2 regions of the Janthinobacterium sp. GW822-FHT07H10 genome follow, and region 1 is predicted to be linked to the other one. Evidence: predicted binding sites of a transcription regulator. Region 1 holds the regulator's gene; the other holds the start of a gene.
What was found. Region 1 encodes FliA, which starts transcription of late flagellar genes. Its sites were predicted from a motif close to CTAAAGTTTNNNNNNNNNNNGCCGNTA; they were not measured.
Positions count from the first base shown of each region.

Region 2: a site for FliA is predicted at 2,873-2,899, ahead of AC1RDJ_RS04845 (FlxA-like family protein). Genes of this name have one in related genera too.

Region 1 covers NZ_JBXAKS010000020.1:45,810-50,745, forward strand. The annotation lists gene AC1RDJ_RS27025 (CehA/McbA family metallohydrolase domain-containing protein) at 1-598, opposite strand, end outside; gene motD (flagellar motor protein MotD) at 870-1,640, opposite strand; gene AC1RDJ_RS27035 (flagellar motor protein) at 1,646-2,392, opposite strand; gene AC1RDJ_RS27040 (RNA polymerase sigma factor FliA) at 2,374-3,105, opposite strand; gene AC1RDJ_RS27045 (MinD/ParA family ATP-binding protein) at 3,151-4,014, opposite strand; gene flhF (flagellar biosynthesis GTPase FlhF) at 4,007-4,936, opposite strand, start outside.
Region 2 covers NZ_JBXAKS010000002.1:167,154-172,089, reverse strand. The annotation lists gene AC1RDJ_RS04860 (Spy/CpxP family protein refolding chaperone) at 1-42, opposite strand, end outside; gene AC1RDJ_RS04855 (response regulator transcription factor) at 260-949, shown strand; gene AC1RDJ_RS04850 (sensor histidine kinase) at 953-2,458, shown strand; gene AC1RDJ_RS04845 (FlxA-like family protein) at 2,501-2,842, opposite strand; gene AC1RDJ_RS04840 (PrpF domain-containing protein) at 3,002-4,234, shown strand; gene dcd (dCTP deaminase) at 4,273-4,842, opposite strand.

The sequences.
Region 1 (4,936 bases):
CTTGCAGCGCGTCGGCAGCCGTCTTGTTGTAGCGCGCCTCGCCATATTTGCCTTTCCATGCGGCGACGTCGGCGGCGTCGAACATGCTGGCGTCGCGCGTGGTGAACAGGTATTCGAACTCCTTCATGCCCCGGGTGCTGGCACTGAGCTTGTCCTTGCCTTCGAACAGGCCGATGCCGATGTGATCGTGGGTCGGCATGTCCCACTCGAAGCCGGAAAAGACCAGCTTGTCGGCGTAGGCGCCGCCCGCCTGCAGCGCCTGGACGCGCGGGATTTCATGGCGTTCGGCAGCGATGGACATCGGAATGGGCGCCGGCAGCGGCGCGCCCAGCGCATCGCGCGTGGAAACGCGCAAATGGTTGGACAGCGCCATCCAGTCGAGTCCATACGTGGTAAAGGCCTTGGCCAGCACCTTGTCCAGCGTCTGGCTGACATCCGCATCGGCCGATTGCGTGGTGTGGGTGTGCAGGTCGCCGGCGATCCAGCGGCCGGCGGGCAGCGGTGGCACGCTGCTGTCCGGGCCGCCATCGCCGCCGCAGGCAGCGACGCTCAACAGGATGGCGATGGCCGAAGGAAGCAAGGTTCTGGAGTAAGACATGGGATTGACCTGGAAGCTGAAAAGAAGGGCGACAGCCTAGCAGTCCAGTATGACCAGCCCATGACACGCACTAGGGCGCGAAGCCGCGCCGGCAGGAAGGCCAGGCTTAGCACACCTAACATAGAACACCTAACAACACCTGCTGCGCGTCGCGATTTGCGCCCGCCGATGCTCACGGCCTCGGCGGCCCAGTGCAAGGCACAGCTCCGCTTCTCGGGCCAACAGGGGCGCCGAGCCTCGCTGCCGCTCGCGACGGTTTTGTCAGGCCTTGTCAGTTGGCCGGCGGCGCCGTCGGCACTTCCGTCACCGTCTCGGGGATGCCCGAGAGGATGGTCACGGCGACGCGGCGGTTGCGCGCGCGCCCTTCCGGCGTGGCGTTCGGCGCCACGGGGATGTTGTCGGCGTGGCCGACGGCCGTCAGGCGCGTGGCTTGCACGCCGCTGGCGATGAACAGGCGCACCACGGCGCTGGCGCGCGCGGCCGACAGTTCCCAGTTCGAGGCGAAGTTCGAATTGCTGATCGGCTGCACATCGGTATGCCCTTCCACCTGCACGTCGTGCGTGTCGTCCTTGAGCAGCACGGCCACGGCGCGCAGGGCCTGGTCCGATTCCGGCGTCAGGCGCGCCGCGCCCGGGTCGAACAGCACGCTGGCGTTGATTTCCACGCTGACGCCACGGCTCGTCTGCGTCACGCGCACCTTGCCTTCCTTCACCAGCGGCGCCAGGGTGGACGTCAGGTCCTGCGCCAGGCGCGTCATGTGCTCGCGCTCGCGGCGGATGGCTTCCGTGCGGCGCTTCAGGGCGGGATTCGGCAGCGGGATCGCCTGCGGCGCTTCCATGAGGATGGGCGGCGCGCCCTTGTCCAGGCTGAAGGCCTGGCCGATGGCGCTCTGGAAGACGCGGTACTTGCCTTCGTTGACTTGCGAAATCGCATACATGACGACGAAAAAGGCGAACAGCAGGGTGATGAAATCGGCGTACGAGATCAGCCAGCGGTCCTGGTTGTCCGGTTCCTCGTCATACTTCCTGCGCGCGCGCCGCATCATGGTCAGTGCTCGTGCAGGAGGCTGGCCACGCGCTCTTCGATGATGCGCGTATGGTCGCCCGTGGCGATGTCGTACAGCACGGCGGCCGTGATTTCATACTGCAGCACGCGGCGCGAAACGATGGCCTTGAGTTTATTTGCCACCGGCAGGAACAGCAGATTGGCCAAGCCCACGCCATAGATGGTGGAGACGAACGCCACGGCGATGCCGCCGCCCAGTTTGCTGGGGTCGGTGAGGTTTTCCATCACGTGGATCAGGCCCAGCACGGCGCCCAGGATGCCGATCGTGGGAGAATAGCCGGCGGCAGATTCCCACACCTTGACGGCCTGGCGCTCGGCCATCTCGTAGGCGGAGATTTCCACGTCGAGCAGCTGGCGCAGCTTGTCGGGCGCGATACCGTCGACGATCATGCGCAAGCCCTTGGCGTTGAAGCGGTCGGCCGTGTTTTCCATCAGGCGCTCGAGGGCCAGCGGGCCGTCGCGGCGCGCCGTCAGGCTCCATTGCCCGATGTCGCGCGCCAGCGCGGCGCGCGTGTCCGAAGGCGGCAGGAACACCCAGCGCAGCATTTCCAGGCCGCGCACGAAGGTGCGCAAGCGCGTTTGCAGCAGCACGGCGCCGAAGGTGCCGATGACAACGATGGCGAAGGCGGCCGGCTGCAGCAGGGAGGCCATCTTGCCGCCCTCCAGTGCCTGACCGACCAGGAGGCCCGCCAGCGCCAGCGCCAGCCCGATTACGCTGGACCAGTCCACGCCTGCTCCCTCAAGGTTGCGCGCAGGCGCGCGACGGCCTGGGTATGCAGCTGCGAGACGCGCGATTCCGATACGCCCATCACCGCGCCGATCTCCTTCAGGTTCAGCTCTTCTTCGTAGTACAGGCCCATGAGTATTTTCTCGCGTGGCGGCAGCGCGTCGATGGCATCGATCACGGATTGCCGGAAATCGGTATCGAGCAGGGACCGCAAGGGGTCGCTGTCCTCGTCCACGCAATGGCGGTCGAGGAAGCTGTCATTGCCGTCCGGGTCATGAAAATCTTCGTAGTACACCAGCTGGTGGCCGCCGCCGTCGCCCAGCATTTCCTGGTAGTCGGCCAGCGACATTTTCAGCAGTTTCGCCACTTCCGACTCCGTCGGCGGGTGGCCCAGGCGCTGCTGCAAAATGCTCATCGCCTCTTCGATCTTGCGCATGTTCTGGCGCATGCTGCGCGGCAGCCAGTCGCTGGTGCGCAGCTCGTCGAGCATGGCGCCGCGGATACGCAGCACGGCATACGTCTCGAACTGCGCGCCATGCGTTTCCTCATAGCGGCTGATGGCGTCCAGCAGGCCGATCATGCCGGCCTGGATCAGGTCATCGACCTCGACCGAAGGCGGCAATTTCGCCTTCATATGGTGCGCCAGACGCTTCACCAGCGGGATATGCTCCGTCAGCAAATAGTCCTTGTTCGATTTCCCTTTGACCGTGTACATAGGCTGCTTATTGTTTTATCGTCTTATCTGGTGCTACGGTTGGATTCAGGCGCTGAAATGGTGTGCGCTCCCCGTCTGGTACAAGGTGGTGCCCAGCACCGGCGCCGCCGAACGGACCAGGCGCTCGGCCAGTCCGCGAAACGCCACCGAAGCTCCCGCCAGCGGAAACGCGTCGACCACGCTGCGGCCCAGGCGCGCGGCGCGGTGCAGGTATTCATCGGCCGGCACCGAGCCCATCGACGTCAGTTTCACGGCCAGGTAGCGGCTCGCCGCCTGCGCCATATTATCGTATACCACTTTTGCCTCGGATTCGGAAGCGCCGGTGACAAGAATGCCGAACGGACGCCGTCCCAGCTCCTGGTTCAGTCGCTTGATCAGGCAATAGGCCGCCTTGATCGAATTGGCGCTGTTCGACACCTGCACCACGATGTCGGACGAGGCCATCAGCGGCACGGGGAAGCATGCGCCCTCCTCGGCCACCACGCCGTCGACCAGCACGATGCCGCTCTGGCGCGCCATCACTTCGAAGGTCTTGCCCAGGCGGCGCGTGTCTTCGTCGCCCGCATAGTCGCTGCTGTCCATCAGGTGGTTGCGCGCGCCCAGGTGGGCCACGCCGAAGCCCTGCGGCACCTGGTGGATCACCTGGTTCAGGCCGCACTGCTGGCGCGCCACGTCGAGCAGGCTGGCGCCGTGCGCCAGTCCCAGGCGCGAGGCGACGCCGTCGCTGCCGCCGCTGGCGTCGACCAGCAGCACTTCATTGCCGCCATACGCGAGCGAAGCGCCCAGGTTGACCAGCATGGCGCCCTTGTCGTCCTGCGGCGTGGCCGACAGGAACGTCATGACGCGCGGCTGCGGGCCGGCCAGCATGCGGCGCAGGCCTTCGGCCTGGTCGAAATCGAAATTAGCCAAGGTGCACCCCGCGCGCTTCATTGTTGCGGGCGGCGGCCTGCGCCATCAGCAGCGGCAGTTCGGCATCGGAAAACTGCGTCGCCGCCGTATCGCGCTTGAGCTTGAAGGCGCGGTCGATCAGGTAGGCGCGGTCGGCCAGGTGCAGGTCTTCCGGCACGCGCTGGCCGTTCGACACATAAAACAGGTTCAGCTTCTGGCGGATCACCACGTCGAGCACATTGCCGATGGACGCCGCCTCATCGAGCTTGGTCATGATGCAGCCGGCCAGGCCGCTGCCCTGGTAGGCGCGCACCACTTCATTGAGCGTTTCCTGCGTTGCCGTCGAATTCAGGCACAGCAGGCGCTTGACGTCGGCGCCGGCGCCCGACAGCATGGCCACCTGCTCCGTCACCATCTGGTCGCGCTGGCTCACGCCCACCGTGTCGATCAGCACCGTGTGCTTGTTCTTCAATTCCTTCAGGGCGATGCGCAAGTCCGCCTCGTCCTTCACCGAGTGCACCATCACGCCGAGGATCTTGCCGTAGATGCGCAGCTGTTCGTGCGCGCCGATACGGTAGGCGTCCGTGGTGATCAGGGCCAGCTTTTCCGGGCCGTGGCGCATCACGCAGCGCGCCGCCAGCTTGGCCGTGCTGGTGGTCTTGCCGACGCCGGTCGGGCCCACCAGCGCGAATACGCCGCCCTGCTCGAGCATGGCGTCTTCATTGGCGACAGTATTCAGGTTACGGCTGAGCACGGTCTTGATCCAGCGCATGCTTTGCGCGCCGTCCAGGCCGGCGGGCAGCTTGTCGATCAGGTAGCGCGCCAGGCTGGCCGAGAAGCCGGCCGCCAGCATTTCGCGCAGCACGACGGCTTTTTGCGGCTCGCGCTGCTGCGTCGAACCCCACGAGATTTCCGCCAGCTGGGTTTCCATCATGCCGCGCAT
Region 2 (4,936 bases), on a different contig from region 1:
CGACAGCAGCAACAGGGAGACGACTATGCTCAGGTATTTCATGGGACATTCCTTTCGTGGCGATCAGCCTTGATTGTCGGCGTCCGCCATGTAAAGCAGCGTTAGGGCGGCGTAAAAGCGTGTAAAGGAATGTAAGCAGGCATGTGGGCGGCAATGGTCGCAGGAACGGGCGCGCCGGCATGTAAAAGTGGGTAAAACGGCCGTGAACACCCGCGTTTGGCTGCTATCATCGGGCGATATCCACCGAAAAAGTACAGGCATGAGCAAGGTTTTGTTAATCGACGACGACGTCGAGCTGGTCGGCATGTTCCAGGAGTACCTGACGCAGGAAGGGTTCGACGCCAAGGCCGTGCACGACGGCGAAAGCGGCGCGGCCGAAGCCCTGTCGGGCAAATATGCGATCGCCATCCTCGACGTCATGATGCCGCGCATGAATGGCCTGGAAACGCTGCGCCGCATCCGCGCCGGCAGCACCCTGCCCATCCTGATGCTGACGGCGCGCGGCGACGACACGGACCGCATCGTGGGCCTGGAACTGGGCGCCGACGATTACGTGACGAAACCATGCACGCCGCGCGAACTGACGGCGCGCATCCGCGCCATCCTGCGCCGTGCGCAGGCGGCGCCGCACGACAACGGGGGCACGGCGCCGCTGACCGTGGGCCAGCTGACGATGTGGCCGGAGCAGCGCCGTGCCGCCTGGGCCGGCACGCACCTGGAACTGACGAGCACGGAATTCAACCTGCTGGAAGTGCTGGTGCGCCACGCGGGCAAGCCCGTGAGCAAGAATCAATTGTCGGAACTGGGCCTGGGGCGGCCCATGGCCCGCTTCGACCGCAATATCGACGTGCATTTGAGCAGCCTGCGCCGCAAGCTGGGCAGCCTGGCCGACGGCCGTTCCTGCCTGCAAACCGTGTACCGGCTCGGCTACCAGCTGATCAAGGAGTAAGCCGTGGGCCGATTGTTCTGGAAGTTTTTCCTGTGCATCATGCTGGCCCAGGTGACGGCCACCATCGGCATCGGCGGCACCTTCTGGCTGAAAAACCGCGCCGCCCTGCAGGAACGGGCGCTCGACATCGACACCAGCCCGCCCGCGCAAATGGCCATCGAAGCGGCCAGCGCCACGCTGGAAGCGGGCGGCAGCGGGGCCCTGCGCCAGTTCCTCGGCAAGATGGAGCGGCTGCGCGTGTTTGCCGTCGATGCGCAAGGGCACGAATTAATGGGACGCAATGTCCACCCCGCCATGCTGCTCAAGGCGCGCACCTTGCTGGCGCAGCCGCAGTCGCATCCCGTGGTGCGCGAGGCGGGCGGTAGCGACGGCAAGCGCTACCTGCTGTTCCTGCCCTCCTCCGAACGCTTCCGCAATGCCGAGGCAGGCGCCGCGCGCGATACCCTCAATGCCGTCACCATGAGCGGTCCGCGCGGCATGCCGCCAGGGCCACGGTCAGGCGCAGCAGGCGCCGCGCCGCCCCGCCCGCAGTTCGAACGGGGCCCGCCGCCCGGCCCGCGCCTGGACAGTCCCTACCGCACCTTCATTCCCCTCGCCGCCGCCATCGCCGCCAGCCTGCTGTTCGCCTTCCTGCTGGCCTGGTACTTTGCCCGTCCCATCCGCGACCTGCGGCAAGCGTTCGAGGCCGCATCGCATGGCGACCTGGCGCCGCGCTTCCACGCCAGCGGCAAGCGCGGCGACGAATTGACGGACCTGGGCCGTGATTTCGACCGCATGACGGGACGCTTGCGCCACCTCATGGATAGCCAGACGCGCTTGCTGCATGATGTCTCGCACGAGCTGCGCTCGCCGCTGGCGCGCCTGCAGGCGGCCATCGGCCTGGCCCACCAGCAGCCGGAAAAGATGGCCGCCTCGATGCAGCGCATCGAACGCGAAAGCGAGCGCATGGACAAGCTGATCGGCGAACTGCTGACTCTGTCCCGGCTGGAAGCGGGCGCCGCGCAGGGGGGCGCCGCGCAACCGCACAGCGAAGACGTCGCCATCGCCGACCTCGTGCACGATATCGTGGCAGACGCCCGCTACGAGGCCGGGGCGCGCCAGGTGGCCATCGCGGTGGCGGGCGACGCGGCCAGCGCCGACGCCATGGTCACGGGCCAGCCGGAATTGCTGGCGCGCGCCGTGGAAAATGTCGTGCGCAATGCCGTCAAGCACAGCCCGGACGGCGGCACGGTGGACGTGGCCATGTCGCGCCAAGACGATGACAGGCAGGCAATGCTGCGCATCGCCGTTCTGGACCGGGGGCCGGGCGTGGCCACGGCCGACCTCGCCAGCATTTTCGAACCGTTCTTCCGCGCCAGCCCTACCCGGCACAGTACGGATGGCCATGGCCTGGGCTTGGCCATCGCCCGGCACGTGATCGGCGCCCATGGCGGCCGCATCGGGGCCAGCCTGCGCGACGGCGGCGGGCTGTGCGTGGAAATGCTGCTGCCCGTGAAAACGCCAGGCTGACCATCGAGGCCAGCCTCGCGCAGGGGATGGCCAGCCGCCCTGTTACGCCTGCGTATCGATGATGCTGCCCAGGGTGGACGAGGCCGATGCGGCCGGGCTGGTGGCCGTATCGGCGCTGCCGGCCGCCTGCGTGCTTTGCTGCGCAGCCTTTTGCGCGGCGGCGGCCTGCAACTGGGCAATTTGCGCCTGCAAGGCCTGGATCTGCTGCGCCAGCTGCTGCTGCAGCTTTTGCGACGCTTCCGTCTGCTCGCCCTTCTGCGACTCCGTCAATTCCTTTTGCGCCGCCGTGATCTGCTTTTGCAGCGCCGCGATTTGCGAGCTGCCGCCCGAACTGCCGCCACTGGCCGCGCTGACCGCGCCGCCTGTACCGATTGCCGCTACCATGATGCCTCCTGTGTGTGTCGATACCAATGTTAACGGCACGGGCAGGTGCGCATGTAGTGGCGCGCGTGTAAAGCCAGGTAAAGACGCCGCTCCGGCGCACGCTTGCCTCCCGGCATGCAAAACTGGCACACTGGGGCTTCCCTTCCTTGGCCTTGATCAATGATGACGATATCCTTGCTGCCCGCCCTGCCCGACTTCCTGCCCCGCCTGCGCTGCGGCGTCATCGAGTTTCCCGTCCATCACATGCGCGGCGGCACCTCGACGGGCCTGGTCTTGCACGCGGCGTCCGTGCCGACCGACCTGGCCTTGCGCGAGGAATTGCTGCGCCACCTGATGGGCGCGCCCCTGTCCGGCCAGTTGCCGGGCAACCGGCAAATCACGGGGCTGGGGCGCGGCGCACCGACCAGCAATAAAGTCTTTCTTGTCGAAGTGGAACAGCATGCGGGCCAGCCGCGCCTCGTCAGCACCCTGGCGCAACTGGCTGGCGGCCATGCCGGGATCGACTGGAGCGTGAACTGCGGCAATATGTCATCCGCCCTGCAACTGTGGGGCCTCGATAGCGGCGTCATCGAGGCGCTGGCCATCGGCCCGCACGCCATCGACATCCGCAACACCAACACGGGCGTCATCACCACCTCGCGCATGGCGCGCGAGCCGGACGGCAGCTTTGCGGCGACCGGCATACCCGGCGTGCCCGGCAGCTTTCCCCGCGTCGATCTATTCCTGCAGCAACCCGTGGGCGCCAAGACGGGCAAGCTCTTACCGACGGGCAAGGCGCAGGATAAGGTGCTCGGCTACGACGTCTCGTGCGTGGATGTGGCCGTGCCCATGGTCATCGCGCTGGCCAGCCAGTTCGGCAAGACGGCGCGCGAGTCCATCGCGGAACTGGAAGCGGACGCGGCTTTCATGCACACCATCCGCCAGGTGTGGAGCGCGGCGGGGCAACTGATGGGCTTGCGGCGGGGCGATGGCCAGCCGATGAGCCTGGATGAACTCGGGCGCAGCGAAACCATCCCCAAGTTCTGCATCGTGGGGCCGGCGTCGGGAGAGGGAAATATTGCTGTACGTTACTTTACGCCGCAGGCGGGCCACGCTTCGCTGGCCGTCTCGGGCGGCTGCTGCCTGGCGGCCGCCTGCCTGATACCAGGCACGGTGGCGCACGCCATGGCGCGCGGCTTGCCGGCCGTGGGAGCGAACGAGGCGGAAATCGCGGTGGGCATAGAAAATCCGGCCGGCATCCTGGACACCGGCATCGTGGCGCGCCAGGATGACGATACACTGGCCATCTGCAGCGCGGCTTACCGGCGCAGCACGCAAATCTTGCTGCGCGGCCATGTTCCGCTGTACCAGGCATCGCCGCAGCTGAAAGCCTGGCTACTGAAACAGCTTTAAGCAGACACAAGGCAGGACTGGCGCCTGCCCGCCGTCGCTCAGGTTTTTGGCAAGGTGACGCCGACCTGGCCCTGGTACTTGCCGCCACGGTCCTTGTACGACGTTTCGCATACTTCATCGGATTCGAAGAACAGCACTTGCGCCACGCCTTCATTGGCGTAGATTTTCGCCGGCAACGGTGTCGTGTTGGAAAACTCCAAGGTCACATAACCTTCCCATTCCGGTTCGAACGGCGTGACGTTGACGATGATGCCGCAGCGCGCATAGGTGCTCTTGCCCAGGCAAATCGTCAGCACATTGCGGGGAATGCGGAAATACTCGACAGTACGGGCCAGCGCGAACGAGTTCGGCGGGATGATGCAATAACCCTTGCCCGACACGTCGACGAAGTTGTTCGCGTCAAAATCCTTGGGATCGACGATGGTGGTATTGATGTTGGTAAACAGCTTGAACTCGTCGGCACAGCGGATGTCATAGCCATAGCTGGACGTGCCGTAGGACACGATGCGGTTGCCGTCGCGTTCCTTGACCTGGCCCGGCTCGAACGGCTCGATCATGCCGGTTGTTTCCGCCATGCGGCGTATCCATTTATCGCTTTTAATCGTCATCGCAGGGGCATCTTTCTAGAATATCGGAATGGCTGGGGCGGCACGCCTTGAGCAGGCGCGGCCCGGATGGCAGGATTTTACGCGAAAATCCACC